2 regions of the Flavobacterium panacagri genome follow, and region 1 is predicted to be linked to the other one. Evidence: riboswitches for the same ligand, from Rfam matches in the RefSeq annotation. Region 1 holds a riboswitch; the other holds the start of a gene.
What was found. Region 1 has a riboswitch for S-adenosylmethionine ahead of P2W65_RS07830 (alpha/beta fold hydrolase). Riboswitches for the same ligand answer to the same signal wherever they lie in the genome.

Region 1 (9,809 bases):
ATAAATGTTTCAGGTTAAATTATAATCCGAAAGCAGTTTTTACTTGGTCAACAAAATCAAGTTTTTCCCATGTAAACAATTCAACAGTAACTGTTTTTTCTTGTCCTCCAGGAGCAGAGAAAGTTTTAGTAACCGTTTCTGGTTTGCGTCCCATGTGCCCGTAAGCAGCAGTTTCGCTGTAAATTGGGTTTCTTAATTTCAAACGTTGTTCGATAAAGTAAGGACGCATATCAAAGATAGCTTCTACTTTTTTAGCGATTTCACCGTTAGTTAAGTTTACTTTAGAAGTTCCGTAAGTCTCAATGAAAATTCCCATTGGCTCAGCAACTCCAATTGCATAAGAAACCTGAACTAAGATTTCGTCAGCAACACCAGCAGCAACTAAGTTTTTAGCGATATGACGCGTTGCATAAGCAGCACTTCTATCCACTTTACTTGGATCTTTTCCAGAGAATGCACCACCACCGTGAGCACCTTTTCCACCGTAAGTATCCACGATAATTTTTCTTCCTGTTAAACCAGTATCTCCGTGAGGCCCTCCAATAACGAATTTTCCTGTTGGGTTGATATGGTAGTTGATTTTATCGTTAAATAAGTGAGCGTGCTCTGGATTTTTAGCGATAATTCTTGGAATCAAGATTTCGATAATATCTTTTTTGATTTTAGCCAACATTGCAGCTTCTTCATCAAAATCATCATGTTGTGTTGAGATTACAATTGCGTCGATACGAGTTGGTTTGTTATCGTCGCTGTATTCTAATGTTACTTGAGATTTAGCATCTGGACGTAAATAAGTGATTTCTTTGTTTTCACGTCTTAAAATAGCTAACTCTTGTAATAATTTATGAGATAAATCTAATGCCAATGGCATGTAGTTTTCAGTTTCATTAGTTGCATAACCAAACATCATTCCTTGGTCACCAGCACCTTGTTCTTCTGGCTTAGCTCTGTCAACACCTTGGTTAATGTCTGCAGACTGCTCGTGAATAGCTGAAAGAATTCCACAAGAATTCGCTTCAAACATATATTCACTTTTAGTATATCCAATTTTACGGATTACCTCACGTGCAATATGCTGTACATCTAGATAAGTATTTGATTTTACTTCACCTGCTAAAATTACCTGACCAGTTGTAACTAAAGTTTCACAAGCAACTTTTGAGTCAGCATCAAATGCCAAAAAGTTGTCAATTAAAGCATCCGAAATTTGATCTGCAACTTTGTCTGGATGCCCTTCACTAACAGATTCTGACGTAAATAAATAAGCCATAATAATGTAATAAAAATGTATTAATTTTAAATTTAAGCGAGGAAATGATTGCTAAAAAGGGCTAAAGGAGAGTTTCTGCTTTAGCATTTTTTACTACCGAAAGGAATTCTTTCAGCATTCATAATGAAATCATTTCATTACGAAGAGGTTGCAATCAGTTCAAATTTTTCCTCTGTTTCGGGTGCAAAGGTATGAAACCATTTTGATTTGCAAATCAAAGTTCAACTTTTTTTATTTTTTATAGCAGAAATTTAACAGAAGTATAGTATTTTGATAGGGTAATGGAAAATAATTTGATTTTTGTTTGGTGGTTTGAAAAAAAGTTCTCAAATTTGCCCTGTAAAACAATAAGAAAATGAATTTAACTGCTAAAAATATGTGTTGTATGATGTCGGAACAATCCGCAGAGTAACTCTATTGTTTAGTAATTAAGTCTACAAAATACAATAAGAACCTCTGCCCAACAGCAGAGGTTTTTTTATGAAGTCAAAAAAATAAAAGAATAAGAAATGAAAAATTCAACAGTAAATAAAATGATGATGTGTTGTAAGATGCCAATGTGTGTCCAAAGTTGCTGTTGCCAAAAGTGAAAGATCGAATCTTTGTTATAGTTTCAACTATAAGCCCTTTTGGTAAGCCATCCGAAAGGGCTTTTTTTATTTCAATCTCTTAAAATTTTAAATCATGAATACATTAGATATCAATACAATCGCATTTCAATACTTATTAAGAAATAATAGCTCGGAAGAATCAGCAGCTGAAACTGTAAAATATGATCCTGCTCAGCAGATAAAAAATCAAAAATCATTACTGTTTCATCTGTACGATCTTGAAGAAGAAGCTGAAGATATTTTAGCGTAATCAATTACAATATCAATTACAATATCAATATATAAACGTATTAACAATACCTAAAAAACTAAGAAATCATGAGTACACAAAAATTTGCAACAAACGCATTACACGCAGGACACGATGTTACTAAAAATTCAGGAACAAGAGCAGTGCCAATTTACCAAACATCATCATACGTATTTAATAATGCCGATCATGCAGCTAACTTATTTGGCCTTGCGGAAGCTGGATTTATCTACACTAGATTAAATAACCCGACAAACGATGTTTTAGAACAGCGTTTAGCAGCGCTGGAAGGTGGAATCGGAGCTGTAGTTACCGCTTCTGGAGCATCGGCAATTTCTACAACATTACTGACTTTGCTGAAAGCAGGAGATCATATTGTAGCCTCGAACAGTTTATATGGCGGGACTTATAATCTTTTAAAAGTTACGTTGCCAAGATTGGGAATTACAACAACATTTGTTGATCCTTCAAAACCAGAAAATTTTACCAAAGCGGCAAAAGAAAATACAAGAGCTTTCTTTGTGGAATCTCTAGGAAATCCAAAATTAGACGTTTTAGATTTAAAAGGAATTTCGGCAGAAGCCAAAGCATTCAAAGTGCCATTCATAGTAGATAATACAGTTGCGACACCTTATTTGTTAAACCCTATTAAATATGGTGCCGATATTGTAATTCACTCCTTAACTAAATATATCGCTGGAAACGGAACTTCTTTGGGAGGTGTTATCATTGATGCTGGAAATTTTGATTGGGCAAACGGAAAATTCCCTGAATTTACTGAACCATCAGCAGGTTACCACGGATTAGTATATCACGAAGCTTTAGGGAATGCCGCTTTTATTGCAAAAGCACGAATTGAAGGTCTGCGTGATTTTGGTGCCGCTTTGAGTCCATTTAATGCTTTTCAGATTATTCAAGGTTTAGAAACACTTCCAATCCGAATCAAGAAACATAGTGAAAATGCTTTGGCTTTGGCCGAATGGTTAGAGAAACAAGATGAGGTGGTGTGGGTAAATTATCCAGGTTTAAAATCCAATAAATATTATGATTTAGCCAAAGAATATTTACCAGAAGGACAAAGCGGAATCATTACTTTCGGATTAAAAGGAGGTTTTGATGCGGCTAAAAAAGTGGTAGACAATACCAAGTTATTCTCTTTACTGGCTAATATTGGCGATACTAAATCGCTGATTATTCATCCAGCAAGTACAACGCATCAGCAATTAACAGATGAAGAGCAGATTGAAACGGGAGTTTCAAAAGATTTGGTTCGTCTGTCAGTGGGAATTGAAGATATTGAGGATTTAATTGCTGATCTGCAGGCTGTTTTTGAAACCGTTTCGCTTTCACAATACAGCATCAATAAAAATTAGGTTTTTTTGTTTTTTGTTTGAAAAATTGCCTTTAGCGAGTGGTTTTTGCTAAAGGTAATTTTTTATGAAAAGCATCATTATAAAATTAAACCATATAAGTGATATAAGTACATTTCAATATAGACACACCGCAGTGCATCTAACTCTAAACAGAAGAACTGCTATGTACACGGCAATTAAATGAACTTATATTACTTATATGGTTTCAAAAATTAAAAATTATGTCAAAGCTTAAAATAAACATAGTCCTTTTTGGAATTGGTAATATCGGAAGTACTTTGATTAATCAGATTATAGAAAGTCAGGAGTTTTTTCTTGAAAGCAAAAATGTAGATTTTCATTTTCCAATAATAACCAATTCGACAGTCGCTTTTTTTGAGAAAGAAGGCGTAGGGTATGCTTGGGAAACCAACTTTTTACAATTGGCAGTTCCTTTTAAAGTGGAAGATATTGTTGAATTTGCCAAAGAAAATGAATTCGAAAACTTGATCGCGGTAGATGCAACGGCAAGTGATGAATTGGTAAAACACTACAATACCTTGATTAAAAACGGATTTAATATCGTTGCTGTTAATAAAAAAGCCAATACGCTTCCGATAGATTTGTACAAAGAGTTAAGAGCCAATCTTAAAAAGTATGATAAAGAGTTTTTGTATGAAACCTCAGTTGATACCGGAATTCCAGTTTTGCAGACTTTGAGAGATTTATATTATTCTGGCGAGAAAATCACGAAGATTCGTGGTGTTTTCTCGGATAATTTGAGTTATGTTTTCAATAGATTTTCAGTAGAAGACGTTTCGTTTTCTTCGGTTTTAAAAGATGCAAGTCTTTTAGGGTTGATGAAATCAACATTTAAAGAAGATTTATCTGGAAATGACACGGCAAGAAAACTTCTGATACTGGCGAGAGAAATTGGAAAAGATTTCGAGTTTTCAGACATTCAAATAAAACCCTTTATCACAGAAGAGCATTTGGGGAAAAATGGTGTCCTGAATAAAGACGCGATAGATAAATCCTTTAAAATTGCAAAAATCACACAGGCAGACAATAGCGTATTGCGATATGTGGGCGAATTTGATTTGGAGAAGAATCAACTGGAAGTCAAATTGATTTCTGAACCTGCTAGTTCTGCAATTGGACAATTAAAGGGTTCTGATACCATTTTTGAAATTTATACGCAATCTTACGCTGCTGTTCCGATTGTAATTCAAAGTGCGCCACCATGTAAACAAGCAATTTCGAGGGGAATCATAACCGATATTCTAAAAGTTGCAGAAAGAATTAGAAATAAAGAGGCTGTTTGGTCTTAGATTTTCTCAAAAAAACTAAAAATATAACTGATGTTCTTTGATAAATTGATTTGTCAATGGAGTTTAGAGCTGAAAAATGATCTTTTTTCGATTTGTTTAGTAAGAATAATCTTTGTTTTGTTTTTGTAAGATGTTTTTTAACGTTAAAAATAACTTTTTTAACGAATTTTGTAATTAAATTCCTGAATTTCATTTGTGTAATAGAAAAAATAGTTGCATATTTGTTGTACCCAAAAACTACTAGAAATCAAATGAACTTAAAAGTCAACAAAATGTTTTGTGCCATTTCGGTTATTACCGAGGCTGGGTCGCCTATTGCTTAAAATTGTAAGAAACACAATATATTAGTAAAAGCCTCCCAAAGAACATTGGGAGGCTTTTTAATTATAAAAAAATGCAGAATTTAAATATACAATATAAATCACAGATGAATAAATCCTTACAGGTGAACAAGATGTTTGCTGTCGCGCTTATTTGCGTACGCGCATCGGTCTGTTGATACTAAAAGTATAAATGAGTTTAAAAAACTTAAACCCTTTTGGTATCTAAAAATCCAAAAGGGTTTTTTTATTCCCGAAAGGGGCTTAACACAAATATAAAAGAGAAATAAAGATTATAAAACGCAACTTAACTTAAAAACTTAATATCATGAGCACATTGAACTACTTAGCAGAAAAAATTTCAAATTTGAAAAACAGAAGGACAAGAAAAAACAATCCGCCACCGCCAACAAATGAATTGGCACATCCAAGATTCGGAATGAACGAAACGGATAAAAATGCTGAAAAAAAAGCACCCAACTCTTTATTGTTTTTGATGTATTCAAAAGAAAATGAAACGCTTTTCATCTAAACAGATAAGTGACATAAACTAGGTTAAAACCTGCTTAATTTTACTGGGCATTTATGTTCGGTAAATTTTTGCGTATAATAGTTTTTGCTAAAGTAAGTCTCAGAAATTTAACAAACACTTTTAGATAAAATTTGTTTGTTTAAGAAAATAGTAGTTAATTTGCACCGTTAAGTTCAAACACGTATTGAAATGTTATAAAGAAAGGACGAGGGATTAGACCCGATGAAGCCTTAGCAACCCTTCGGTAAAACGAAGAAGGTGCTACATTCTACCACGCCCAACGTGGAAAGATAACAACAAGATTTTTTCTAGTTTACTCTAGTTTTTTCTTTCTAATATTTCCATATACAAATCAGATAATACAACAGATTTGAAATTGGAAAATATACCAAACCCTATTATAATTCAGGAATTCATCACAGAAAGTGGTGCATCTTATCATGCTTTACCGTTACATTTTACATTGGCAGGTCAGCCCCTGCACAGTGCGCCAATCGTTTTGGTTAATCACGCCTTAACAGGAAATTCGCAAGTTACGGGCGAAAACGGCTGGTGGAATGACTTAATTGGCGAAGGCAAAACCATTGATACTACTGTTTATACTATTCTGGCTTTTGATGTTCCAGGAAACGGTACGAATTCTTTTTTAATCGAAAATTATCTTGATTTCACAGCCAGAGATATTGCAAGAATCTTTATTAAAGGAATTAAAACTTTAAATATCGAAAAGCTTTTTGCAGTGATTGGCGGTTCAGTTGGAGGTGGAATTGCTTGGGAAATCTTAGCTTTAGAACCTAGTATTACAGAAAATCTTATTCCAATAGCGAGTGACTGGAAATCGACAGACTGGCTTATAGCCAATTGTTTTCTTCAGGAGCAGATTCTGAACAATTCTTCAAAACCAATCGAAGATGCGAGAATTCATGCCATGCTTTGTTATCGTTCGCCGGAATCATTTAAAGAAAAATTTCAGCGTACAATTAACCAAGATCTTTTGATTTTTAATATCGAAAGCTGGCTGGCGCATCACGGAAAAAAATTACAGCAAAGATTTCAGTTGTCTTCTTATAAATTAATGAATCAGTTGCTTAAAACAATTGATATTACTAGAAATAGTGAAAGTTTTGAAAACTTATTGTCTCAAACAAAAGCTTCGATTCATATTGTAGGAATCAATTCCGACTTATTTTTTACGGCCAAAGAAAATGTCGAAACCTACGAAGAATTAAAGAAATTTAAAGACAATGTTTTCTACAGCGAAATTGTTTCGGTTCACGGACATGACGCTTTTTTAATCGAGTACAAACAATTAGATCATTTACTTGCCGACATTTTTAAGGCAGAAACAATAAAGAAATAAAATGAAAGTATTAAAATTTGGAGGTAAATCGTTAGCAAACGGAGAAGGACTTAATAAAGTTGTTTCTATCATTTCTGATAAAGTAAATCAAGGTGAAAAAATTGCTGTTGTAGTTTCTGCACGTGGAAATGCTACGGACGAATTAGAATTTATCTTAAGCATTGCGGCTAAAAACGGCAGTTACAAAGAATTATTAGAAAACTTCAAAAAATATCAAATATCAGATTATCCGCAAGTCGATTTGTCTGAAGAATTTAATGTCTTAGATAAACTTTTTGAAGGTGTAAGCTTAATTGGCGATTACAGCAAAAAAATTAAAGATCAGATTTTGTCTAAAGGCGAATTGCTTTCGGCTAAATTATTGACAGCTATTTTATTAGAAAAAGGAATTCCTGCCAATTTTGTAGATTCTAGAGAACTGCTGAAAACAGATTCTAAATTTGGTGATGCACAGCCATTAGAACAACTTTCAAAGAAAAACGTAGTCAATTATTTTAAAGAACATAACGGCGAAACGGTTAATATAGTTACAGGCTTCATTGGTTCCAACAACAACAACGACACAACTACTCTAGGTAGAAATGGCAGTAACTATACCGCTTCGTTAATCGCAAATTATTTAAATGCTGAAGAATTACAAAACTTCACGCATGTAGACGGAATCTATACGGCAAACCCGGATTTAGTAGCCGATGCTAAGAAAATTGAATATCTATCATTCAACGAAGCAAACGAGCTGGCTAATTTTGGAGCAACAATTTTACATGCTAAAACGATTATTCCTTTGTTAGAAAAGAATATTCCACTTCGTATTTTAAATACTTTTAACCACGAAAACCGTGGAACATTAATTACTTCAGATACTGCAAAAGAAGGAATTAAAACACTTTCTGTTTTAGAAAATGTATCTCTTGTAAATCTTGAAGGACGCGGATTACTTGGAAAAGCTGGAGTCGATGCCCGAATTTTTAAAGTAATGGGCGATCATAATATCAGTGTAAGTATCATTTCACAAGGTTCTTCAGAAAGAGGAATTGGACTTGTGGTTGCAACTGATAAAGCAACGACTGCGGTGGTAGAGTTAGAAAAAGAGTTTGAAAATGACTTTTATTCTAAAGACGTAAACCAGATTACGGTAACAGACAATGTATCTGTAATCTCGATTATTGGACAGGATTTGAGTACTTTCCATAAACCATATACTGCTTTAATTAAAAACAAAATTGTTCCGATTTTATTTAACAACACTGTGACGGGTAAAAACGTGAGTTTGGTTGTTAAAAAAGAAGAACTAAACAAAGCTTTAAACGTAATTCACGGAGAGATTTTTGGAGTTTCAAAGAAAATCAACATTGCCATTTTCGGTCACGGATTAGTGGGAGGAACTTTAATTAATCAAATCTTAGAATCGGCTGCTGCGATTGAAAAACGTAAAGATGTTAAGCTTAATGTTTTTGCTATAGCAAATTCTAAAAAACTGCTTTTAAACAAATATGGTGTTACCAACAATTGGAAAAGTGAAATTGAAACCAAAGGTGAAGCTTATACAATAAAAGATATTATTGCTTACGCGAATGAGCATCATTTAGAAAACTTAATTGCGATTGATAATACAGCAAGTGCGACTTTTGTTGAGAATTATATTCCGTTAGTAGAAAGCAGTTTCGATTTGATTTCTTCTAATAAAGTGGCCAATACATTAAGCTATGGTTTCTATAAAGAATTGAGAAAAGCTTTGGCTGAAAATCAAAAGAATTATTTGTATGAAACCAATGTTGGTGCAGGATTACCATTAATTGATACAATCAAATTATTGCACCTTTCAGGAGAAAATATTACAAAAATAAAAGGAGTTTTCTCTGGGACATTAAGTTATTTATTCAATAATTTCTCTGCAAAAGAGGCGCCTTTTAGCGAAATCTTGCAGGAAGCAATTGATAACGGATATACGGAACCAGATCCGCGTGAAGATTTATGTGGAAATGATGTGGGAAGAAAATTATTGATTTTGGCAAGAGAATTAGATTTACAAAATGAGTTTGAAGAAATCTCAATTCAGAATTTAATTCCAGAGCACTTACGTGAAGGAAGCGCTGCCGATTTCTTGACGAAATTAAAAGAATTCGATCCGATTTATGCTAAAATAAAAGCAGAACAACAGCCAAATCACGTGTTAAGATATATTGGTGAATTGTCTGGAGATTTACAGAATGATAAAGGAAATCTAGAAGTAAAATTAGTTTCAGTACCAAAAGATACGGCATTAGGCGGATTAAAAGGTTCTGATTCTTTCTTCGAAATTTACACAGAATCTTACGGAGATCGTCCAATCGTTATTCAGGGAGCTGGTGCAGGTTCTGCGGTAACGGCAAGAGGAGTTTTTGGCGATATTTTGAGATTGTCTGATAAAGGGTAAATTAAACAAGAAACAAAAGAAAGAAAAATCTTAAATTCGTTATTTAGTTTTAATAATGTAAATATGAAAAAGATTTTTGTTTTATTGTTGATTTCAAATAGTATCGTAGCTCAGGTTTCTAATGTTATTAGGAACAAAGACAGCTATACTCAGGATGTTTTCCCGTACAAAGGAGTAAGAATAATTCAGGTTGATGAGGTAAGTTCTCCTGGAAGCGAGGATAATGTTTTTATTTTTTCTAAGATTGAAAAAAATACTATTCCTGATAAAATGTATTTCCAAAGATTTACGAAAGTAAATGATAAATGGGTTTTAAAATCGATCTTGGAGGTAAATCACAACGGAATTATTTCATCTTGGGGAAGCC
Region 2 (9,809 bases), 2.0 Mb from region 1:
GCAAAGAACAGCTGAATATAACAACCATTAAAATCAATTGGGGCTCGATATCTGGTTATTTTAAATATAAATATCCAGCTGAATATACCAATTGCACCGCTTGTAACACCTAGTATAAGAGTACTTAACAGCGTAAGAGGCAAAATATTCTCTACCCATATAATGTGGTATCCCATTACAAATAGGAATCCAATAACATAATGCATCAGCCATCCCCATGTTTCTTCAAAACGTTGTGAATGACTAACATGTGTTCTTTCTAAAGCAAAGCTTAAAAGGACTGGCTCTTTGTACAATTCTCTAAAGCTCCCTGACATTGCATAACTAAACCAAGTCATGGCAGATGTCGCGCCAATTGAAATTAAAAGTAGTTCTATAATCACATAAATATCCATAAAATCCTTATTTAGATCATAACTTTATTTCAAAGTTAATTTTAAAATAATATTTTTTGTTATATCATTATAATTTGTGTTTATATAATTTTCATTGTTTTAGGAGTAAAAACTGGTTTCATTTTGTAAAATGAAACATCTTCACAAGATTTTGATTTATAGTAAGTTGTAATTTAGTCTGCCATATAAATAAAAGCAACAGACTATGAAAAGAAATACCACTTTTAAAGCTGTTTTGGTTTTTATACAAAACAGAGTTTGGTTCGTGTTTGTCATTTTTTGCCTCCAGACAGGATTGAGCCAAGAGAACAGTAAATTAGGAACTCCAAAAGTCCTGCCTCAACCTGATTTTCATTTTCCGGGTTACATAGGAAGAACTTATGTAGACTCAGATCCGCCACAGTTTCCGCAGCCAATAAAAGCGCCAAAAGGGGCTCCGAATGTTGTGCTAATTTTATTGGACGATTCAGGATTTGGCCAGTTCAGTACTTTTGGCGGAGGCGTTCCTTCCCCAACAATGGATCGATTGGCAGCAGAAGGAATCCGTTACAATAAATTTCACACAACGGCGCTTTGCAGTCCAACTCGTGCGGCTTTAATAACGGGGAGAAATCATCATTCTGCTACTTTTGGTGTTATTTCTGAAACGGCAACTGGCTACGATGGTTACACTTGCGTGCTTCCAAGAAGCTGTGGAACGATTGGAGAAGTGCTGAAACAAAATGGTTATATGACAGCCTGGATTGGTAAAAATCATAATACGCCTCCATGGGAAACAAGTGATGCCGGACCTTTTGACCGTTGGGCAAACGGACTTGGGTTTGAATATTTTTACGGATTTAATGCTGGTGACATGAACCATTGGAATCCTGTATTATATGAAAACAGAAATTTAGTTCCAGCTTCAAAAGATCCCAATTATCATATGACAGTTGATCTTGCAGACCATGCTATTTCTTGGGTTAGAAAAGTAAAATCGATAGCGCCTGACAAACCTTATTTCTTGTATTTAGCTCCCGGCGCAGCGCATTCTCCTCATCATGCACCACAGGAATGGATTGATAAATACACAGGAAAGTTTGATATGGGCTGGGATGCCTACAGAGAACAAGCATTTGAAAGACAAAAGAAATTAGGCGTTATTCCTGCCAATGCCAAACTAACTGCAAGACCAGAAAGTCTTCCAGCTTGGAATTCGCTTAATGCAGATCAGAAAAGATTGTATGCTAAAATGATGGAAGTATTTGCGGGATATGCTTCTCACTGTGATTACGAAATGGGAAGAGTAGTGGAGGCTGTAAAACAACTGCCCGATGCAGATAATACTATAATTATTTACATAGCTGGGGATAACGGTGCAAGTGCAGAAGGCGGTCTTGAAGGATCTGTAAACGAAAATCTATTTTTTAATGGAATTTCAGAAAAATGGCAGGACAATATTAAAGCGATTGATGAATTGGGAGGACCGAAACATTTTAACCATTTTACGGCCGAATGGGCATGGGCTATGTGTGCGCCTTTCCAATGGACAAAACAAGTCGCAAGTCATTTTGGAGGGACACGAAATCCGATGATTATTTCATGGCCTTCAAAAATTAAAGATAAAGGCAGTTTAAGAAGCCAGTTTACACATACCATAGATATTGTGCCAACACTGTATGAGATTATTGGAATTACACCTCCAGAAACTATAAACGGAATTACCCAAAAACCTATTGAAGGAGTAAGTTTTGCTTATACATTTAACGATGCTAAAGCCAAAGAAAAACACACTACACAATATTTTGAATTGGGGGTTAACAGAGGAATTTATCATAATGGCTGGATGGCATCGGCGTTGTCATTTGCTCCTTGGAATCCAAATCGTGGTGCGTTTGATCCAGATAAACAAAAATGGGAGTTGTATAAAGTGGATGAAGATTTTACGCAGTCTAATGATGTAGCGGCCAGTAATCCAACGAAATTGAGAGAAATGCAAGATTTGTGGTGGGTGGAAGCTTCTAAATACAATGTGCTCCCGCTAGACTGGAGAGCGGTGGAAAGACTTAATGGTGAATTAATGGGAAGACCAACACTTGGCGGAGATACTAATACTTTTACCTATTATCCTGGACAAGTTGGATTGCCAAATGAAGCTTCTCCTCGTATTTTAAATAAATCATGGTCTGTTACAGCAGATTTAAATATTCCTGAAAATGGAGCAGAAGGGATGATTGTTACACATGGTGGTTTAGTAGGCGGTTATGGTTTATATGTGCAAAACGGAAAGCCAAGTTTTGTTTATAACAACTTAGCTTTAGAGCGTCCGACTATTACAGGAAAAGATGTCCTGCCAAAAGGAAAAGTAAAATTGGTTGTTGATTTTAAATATGAAGGAAAAGAAAAAGAATTAGGAAAAGGTGCCACTGTAACGATGTCTGTCAACGGAAAAAAAGTGGCAGAAGAACATTTGGATAGAACAATTCCGATCCAGATTTCATTAAATGAAGGCTTAGATGTCGGAATGGATGTTGGTTCTCCTGTTGATTTTAACTATAAACTTCCATTTGAATTTACAGGTAAAATCGAAAAAGTAACTTATAATCTTGCCGATTCTAAAGAATCAAAGTCTGGAAAATCTGGAAAAACGAAATAAAATATAATTATTTAACCAAAAGTATCAAAGTCCTTCTGACAGGGGATTTTGATGCTTTTTTTAATCTGTCGAAAGGATAGTTTGGAGGCTTTTACTTAAAATAGAAATTGCTTTTTCCATTTCTTCTTTTTCTAAATGACCAAATCCTAAACGAGTAGCTGTTAAATCTTTTGTCTGATATAAAATGGTTTTGGGCAAAAACAGCTTATTTGCAGCACATTCCTTTTGAAATTTAATCAAATTAAAATCATCCAGCCATTCCACCCAAATCGCTAATCCTCTCGGTGGAACTTTAAATTTAATTTTACCTTTTAAATTTTCGTTCAGCAATGAAACGAAACAATCTCTTCGCTCTTTGTAGATTTTTTTATTTTTTTTCGAAAGCCGATGTGCTTCACCTTCAGAAATCCATTCCGTTAAAACCTGTTCTTTCATGACATCAATACTAGGTTCTAGAATGTTTTGATGTTTTTCGAGTTCTTTGATAAACTCAGCCGGAGCGGCGACAAATCCGTAACTAAATCCAGATGGCAGTGATTTGCCAAAAGAACCAATGTAAACGACACGTTGGTTAGAATCAAAGGCAGCTAAAGGCAGAACAGGATTATTATCATAGTGGAAATCAAAATCATAATCATCTTCCAGAATAACAAATCCGTATTGGTTGGCTAATTCCAAAACTTCAATTCTCTTTTTAGCGCTAAGCAAAATTGTGGTTGGATAATGATAATTGGAAGTTAGATAAAGCATTCGAATCTGAGATGTTTCGCAGATTTCTTTCAACCGTTTGGTATCGATTCCGTCTTCATTTACGGGAATCGAAATAATCTGTGCTCCCGTATTGGTTAATGTCATATTGGACATATAATAACCTGGAGAAGCCACAACCACTTTGTCTCCCGGATTGATGAGCACTTTTGTAACGAGATATAACCCAATTTCGTGACTGCTTGTCGTCAAAAGATTAGAAGTCGAAATGCGAATTCCTCTGGTAAGATTCAGATAATTCGAAAACTGTGTTTTAAAATTAGAGTGTGATCGAAGCTGTATTTGTTCGTAGGTTTTGGTGGTTTTATGTCTTTTTAATTTTGAAACATATAATCGCGCCAAAACATCAGTTTGCACCAATCTTAAATCGGTCATTCCATCATTAAATTGATAGGGAAGATTACTGATTTCTATCGGATTTTCCAGAATAGTAGAACGCTGAAAAGGAAATCCTATATCAAATTGTGATTGATTTTGTTCTTTTAAAGTTGTAAATTCAGCTTTGTTTTTTTGCTGCGATAAGATAAAAGTTCCTTTATTGGGAAGCGTTTCAATCCATCCCTGCGATTCTAAATCTTGAAAAGCTTTAATCAATGTATTTCGGTTTACTGCTAGAACTTTGCAGAGAATACGCGTTCCGGGAAGTTTTGTTCCTTCAGGAAGAAAACCAGTCTGAATTGCTTTTATAAACTCAAAAACAATCTGAAGATAGAGAGCTGTATTTTCTTCAGGCTTAAGCTGAATAAAGCTTTTAAAAGGAATTTCAACCGGACTACTCATAATTATAAAACTGGCATACTTGATTAGTACGGCAAGATACTACTTTTGCCAAAAAAAATTAACCAAATGAAAAAAATCTACTTTGCTGCTTTGGCAGTAATTTGTTCTAACATTTATGCACAGACCAAAAAGGATTCCATCAATGAAATGAACGAGGTAATCATTAATGAAAACCGTTTTAATACACCTATTTCTAAGCAAAACAGAAATGTTTATGTGATTAGCAGTGAAACTATAAAGAAACTTCCGGGAAGAACACTTCAGGAAGTATTACAATATGCCAATGGAGTTGATATCAGACAAAGAGGGCCATTTGGAACTCAGGCAGACATTAGTGTTGACGGCGGCAGTTTTGAACAGACCGTTGTTTTATTAAACGGAGCTAAAGTAATTGACTCTCAAACGGCTCACAATATGCTGAATTTGTCTCTTCCGGTCGAAGTTATCGAAAGAATTGAGGTAGTTCGTGGACCGGCCGCAAGAATTTACGGAATCAACAGTTTAACCGGAGCGATTAATATTATCACTAAAAAACCAACGGATTCTGGATTTTTAGTAAGCACTTATGCAGGTTCAAATTTTGAAAAAGATACTCGAGATACGGGAGATACTTTTTACGGAACAGGAGTTCAGGCAGGAGCTGTTTTAGGTAAAGAAAAACAACAGCATTTAATTTTTGCTTCTCACGATAAAAGCAATGGTTACCGTTACAATACGGCATTCGAAAACAATAAAATTTTCTATCAGGGAAATGTGCAGATCAATGATTCTAATGAAATTTTAGGATCTGCGGGTTACATCAATAATGGTTTTGGTGCCAACGGATTCTACGCTGCGCCAGGCGATATCAATTCTACTGAAATTGTACAGACTACTTTTGCCAACATTCAGTCGAAACATGCTATTACAGAAAACTGGAAAATTATGCCAAGAGTAACCTATCGTTATAACTATGATGATTATCGTTATTTAGGAAACTCAAATTTAGCTGTTGGAAGAAGCCAGCATTATACCAATTCGATTGCGGGTGAATTAAACTCTACAGTGAAATTATCTAAAGGAGAAATTGGTTTTGGAGCAGAATTTAGAAATGAAAACATTCATTCTTCTAATATTGGAGATCACGATCGCGAAAATGTAGGTGTATATGCCGAATACAGAACGAGTTTTACGGAGAAATTCGATGTAAATATCGGAACCTATTTAAATTACAATTCAGATTACAAATGGCAGATTTATCCGGGAATCGATGCTAGTTATGCGATTACAGATGCCTTTAAAATTATTGGTAATGTAGGAACAAGCCAAAGAATTCCATCATTTACAGATTTATATTTGAAACAAACAGGAAATATTGGAAATACTGATTTAGATTCAGAAAATGCTTTTCAAAGTGAAATTGGTTTCAAATACAACAAAAAAGCATTGAGTTTGAATGCGAATTATTTCTACAGAAAAATTGATAATTACATCGACTGGATGCGTAATCTAACGACACAGCCATGGCAAAGTCAGAACACAGGAGATTTAAACACAAACGGAATCAATTTACGTGGGACTTACCGATTTGATTTTTCTAAAGATTCTAGATTGAACATTCTTTTAGCCTACACTTATTTGGATTCTGAGTTTAAAAGTTCCCGTACAGAAATCTACTCAAAATATCTTATTTCATCTTTAAAACATCAAATCACTAATACAATAGATTATCAGTTTAAGAATTTCTCTGTTTTGTTTGCAACTCGCTTTAACGAAAGAATCACTGGGCCATCTTATTGGATAAATGATTTTAGAGTAAGTCAGTCAGTCAATAAATTCACCATCTTTTTAGATGCACAGAATATATTCAATGCGACTTATTATGAAGTAGGAGCAGTGCCTCTGCCTTCGAGATGGTTTACTTTAGGAGTGAAATTAGTTACATTTTAAATTACTTTATTAGTTAGAATAGGGCTGTATTTTAGTTTTAAGACAGCCCCTATTTGCGTTATAAATTTCAATGTCTTGTAGGAACATTTCATCGGTATAAAGTTTTATTGGTCTAGCATTACCTATTTTAGTTATAATTTTCATTGTTCCATAGGAACATTTCATCGGTAGAAAAATTATATTGCCGTCCGTAATTACGTTCCGTAGGAACGTTTCATTTAGACAGCATTTTTTAATAATCTAACGCATGAGACGTTCCTACGGAACGTTAATTTGGGAGGTCTTTATTTTTTTACCGATGAAACATTCCTATGGAATGAGGATCGAAGTGAAAAATAAATCAATTGCTGTTATATAAAATTTATCAGAAATACTGTAAAATAAGCCGTTTTATAAGTAGTTACTTAGCATTTATAAATATTTAAAACATTTATTATGAAAGCTTTATTGAAATGGAAAGCCTTGTTTTTGGTAATTATGGTCGGATTATTTTCTTCTTGTAAAAAAAATGATGGTTATAGTGATAAAATAGATACAAATTCTGTCCCTGTTGATACGGTGCAAACAACAAAAGATACAACAGAAGTTTCTGGTACTAGTTCGGGCGGTACATCACCAGCGGCAAAGAGTATTCAAATTACGGATATGAAGAAAGAAGGAGTTGAAAGTACAACTGGCACAGGAACAGGACCAGGAGAAAGTGTGACTGATGGTTCTACTTATACGCCTTCAAAAGGAATACAGAAAGACAGTATAAAACTGCAGACAGAAAGTGCAAAAAAAAGAAAAAACAAATAATATTTATTGCCAAGGCATGCTCAAAACTCATTTCAAAAAACGGAATGAGTTTTTTTATGCTATAAAAATTTAGTTTCTAAAGTATTGTTTTTATTGTGTTTAGATAATTTTTAAAAGTTTTTTGAAAAAATATTATTAAACACTACTAATTTGATAGAATTAATGTATATATTTGTATCACAGAAAAGTTCTGAATGATACTTATCCAGAAAGACTGAGGGAATAGGCCCATTGACGTCTTAGCAACCTGTTGCCGAATAAGGTGCTAAATCCTTCCCGCTTTGCGGGACAGATAAGAAAAGATTTCCTCAAAATCTGAATAAGATCATCTTTGTAAAACTTTTTATTTTTTAAAATGAAAACAGATTCAACTTTATACGCTGGTTACGAACTTTTGAACGTAATGTTCGAACAAAATAGTCTTGCCTTTTTTCGAATGCGCAGCAAGTAAAATTCTCTCAATAATTTTTAAACAACATTTTCTAAAGACCATTTTAAAATAGGTCTCAGGAATTCTTTTGTCCAATCTTAAACTAAAAATCAAAATAAAATGAAAAAAATAATTCTAGGTTTCACTCTGTTTTTTGGAGCTCTTCAAACTCAGGCGCAGGAAAGTAATTTACAATTAAAAGGAACTGTTGTCGATACTGTGGCGCAATATGTTTATCTGCAAAAATTCCACAATAAAATGTTTACCACAATTGATTCGGTAAAAGTAAAAGATGGCAGTTTTAGTTTTAAAACTAAAGTAAAAACGCCCGAATTATATGGTTTAAGTGTAAACACAGAAAGTAGTCCACTGTATGTTTTTCTTGAAAAAGGACCAATTACAGTAAAATTAAATCCGAAGAAATATTACAGTAGTTCGGTTGTAGAAGGTTCTGTTTCTCAGGATTTATTTGAGACTTATAAAAAATCGAAAGATGTAGAGATCAGCAAATTCATTACAGAGAATCCTAAATCAATAGTTTCGGCTTATGTGTTGTACAGAAACTGGTCTTATAGATTGTCGCCAGAACAAATCAGAGAAAATATTGTTTTGCTGGATAAAAGTCTTCAATCTACTACTTATGTTAAAGAATTAAAAGATTTAGCTCTTGTTTTAGACGGATTAGCAGTTGGAAAAAAAGCACCTGATTTTACAGCCAACGATCCCAATGGAAAGCCAATTCGTTTTTATGAAAATTTAAAAGGTTACACTTTGGTCGATTTTTGGGCTTCATGGTGCGGCCCTTGCCGAAGAGAAAATCCAAATATTGTAAAGGCTTATAAAGAATTTCATGATAAAGGATTCAACATTGTTGGAATCTCTTTGGATAAAAAAAAAGAAAATTGGATCAAAGGAATTCAGGATGATAATTTGACTTGGTTGCATGTTTCAGATTTGCTTTTCTGGAATAGTGCAGTAGCCAAATTATACGGAATCAGAGCCATTCCAGGCAATTATTTGGTCGATTCTAACGGAGTAATTGTGGCTAAAAATCTTCAGGGAGAAGAATTACAGTCGACGTTGAAATCGCTTTTAGATAAAAAGATTTAAGTATAGATCCACACAATCTTGTCATCCTGAGCGAAGGCGAAGGATCTTCGTAAGTAGCTCCTCAAAGGGAAGAACCAATCTTTGTAGAATAGAGGACGAAGATTCTTCCTTCGTCAGAATGACAAGATTGATAGAAAGTTTGCAAAAAATATTATATTATTAAATTAAAAATGATAAGGAAATGAATGCTATTGAGACAACAAAAGAACCAATTGAGTTAGAGTGTTACTTCTCTAAATTTAGAGAAAATACAGTAGGAATCGATCATACTTTTGAATCGGTTTATGGAGAACAAAATCTAGTTTATGCCGACTGGGTTGCCAGCGGAAGATTATATGTTCCGATAGAGGATATTATGCTCAACAAAATGGGTCCAATGATTGCCAATACACATTCATTTTCCAGTCAGACCGGAAAAGCTTCCACTTATGCGTATCAACATGCGAGAGAGATTATTAAAAAATCGGTAAATGCCAATGCATCTGATGTTTTGGTAACAACTGGAACTGGAATGACCGCCGCGTTATCAAAATTACAGCGTATTATGGGTTTGAGAACTGCTTATGAAAAAGATAGACCTGTAGTTTTCATCACACACATGGAACATCATTCCAATCAAGTTCCGTGGTATGAAACCAATGCTGAAGTGGTAATTTTGCCACCTGACGAAAACAATTTGGTTGATCCAAAAGTGTTGTCTGAAGAAATTAAAAAATATGCAGATAGAAGTCTAAAAATAGGTTCGTTTACAGCTTGCTCCAATGTGACAGGAATCATTACACCTTATCATGAACTGGCGAAAATCATGCATCAAAACGGCGGACTTTGTTTTGTTGATTTTGCAGCTTCTGCACCTTATGTCAAAATCGATATGCATCCAAAAGATCCAGAACAGCAATTAGATGCTATTTTCTTTTCGCCTCATAAATTCTTAGGTGGTCCCGGAACTACAGGAGTTTTGGTG

Region 2: it holds a riboswitch for S-adenosylmethionine, as region 1 does, so the genes downstream of both, P2W65_RS24125 (TlpA disulfide reductase family protein) here and P2W65_RS07830 (alpha/beta fold hydrolase) in region 1, are expected to answer to the same signal.

The regions. Positions count from the first base shown of each region.
Region 1 is NZ_CP119766.1:1,718,876-1,728,684, forward strand. It holds gene metK (methionine adenosyltransferase) at 20-1,270, opposite strand; gene P2W65_RS07810 (hypothetical protein) at 1,955-2,131, shown strand; gene P2W65_RS07815 (O-acetylhomoserine aminocarboxypropyltransferase/cysteine synthase family protein) at 2,200-3,504, shown strand; gene P2W65_RS07820 (homoserine dehydrogenase family protein) at 3,726-4,814, shown strand; gene P2W65_RS07825 (hypothetical protein) at 5,463-5,666, shown strand; SAM riboswitch class I at 5,856-5,963, shown strand; gene P2W65_RS07830 (alpha/beta fold hydrolase) at 6,043-7,026, shown strand; gene thrA (bifunctional aspartate kinase/homoserine dehydrogenase I) at 7,028-9,442, shown strand; gene P2W65_RS07840 (hypothetical protein) at 9,506-9,809, shown strand, end outside.
Region 2 is NZ_CP119766.1:5,696,516-5,706,324, reverse strand. It holds gene P2W65_RS24150 (hypothetical protein) at 1-395, opposite strand, end outside; gene P2W65_RS24145 (arylsulfatase) at 601-3,030, shown strand; gene P2W65_RS24140 (aminotransferase-like domain-containing protein) at 3,091-4,578, opposite strand; gene P2W65_RS24135 (TonB-dependent receptor plug domain-containing protein) at 4,645-6,507, shown strand; gene P2W65_RS24130 (hypothetical protein) at 6,943-7,305, shown strand; SAM riboswitch class I at 7,504-7,604, shown strand; gene P2W65_RS24125 (TlpA disulfide reductase family protein) at 7,856-8,845, shown strand; gene P2W65_RS24120 (aminotransferase class V-fold PLP-dependent enzyme) at 9,027-9,809, shown strand, end outside.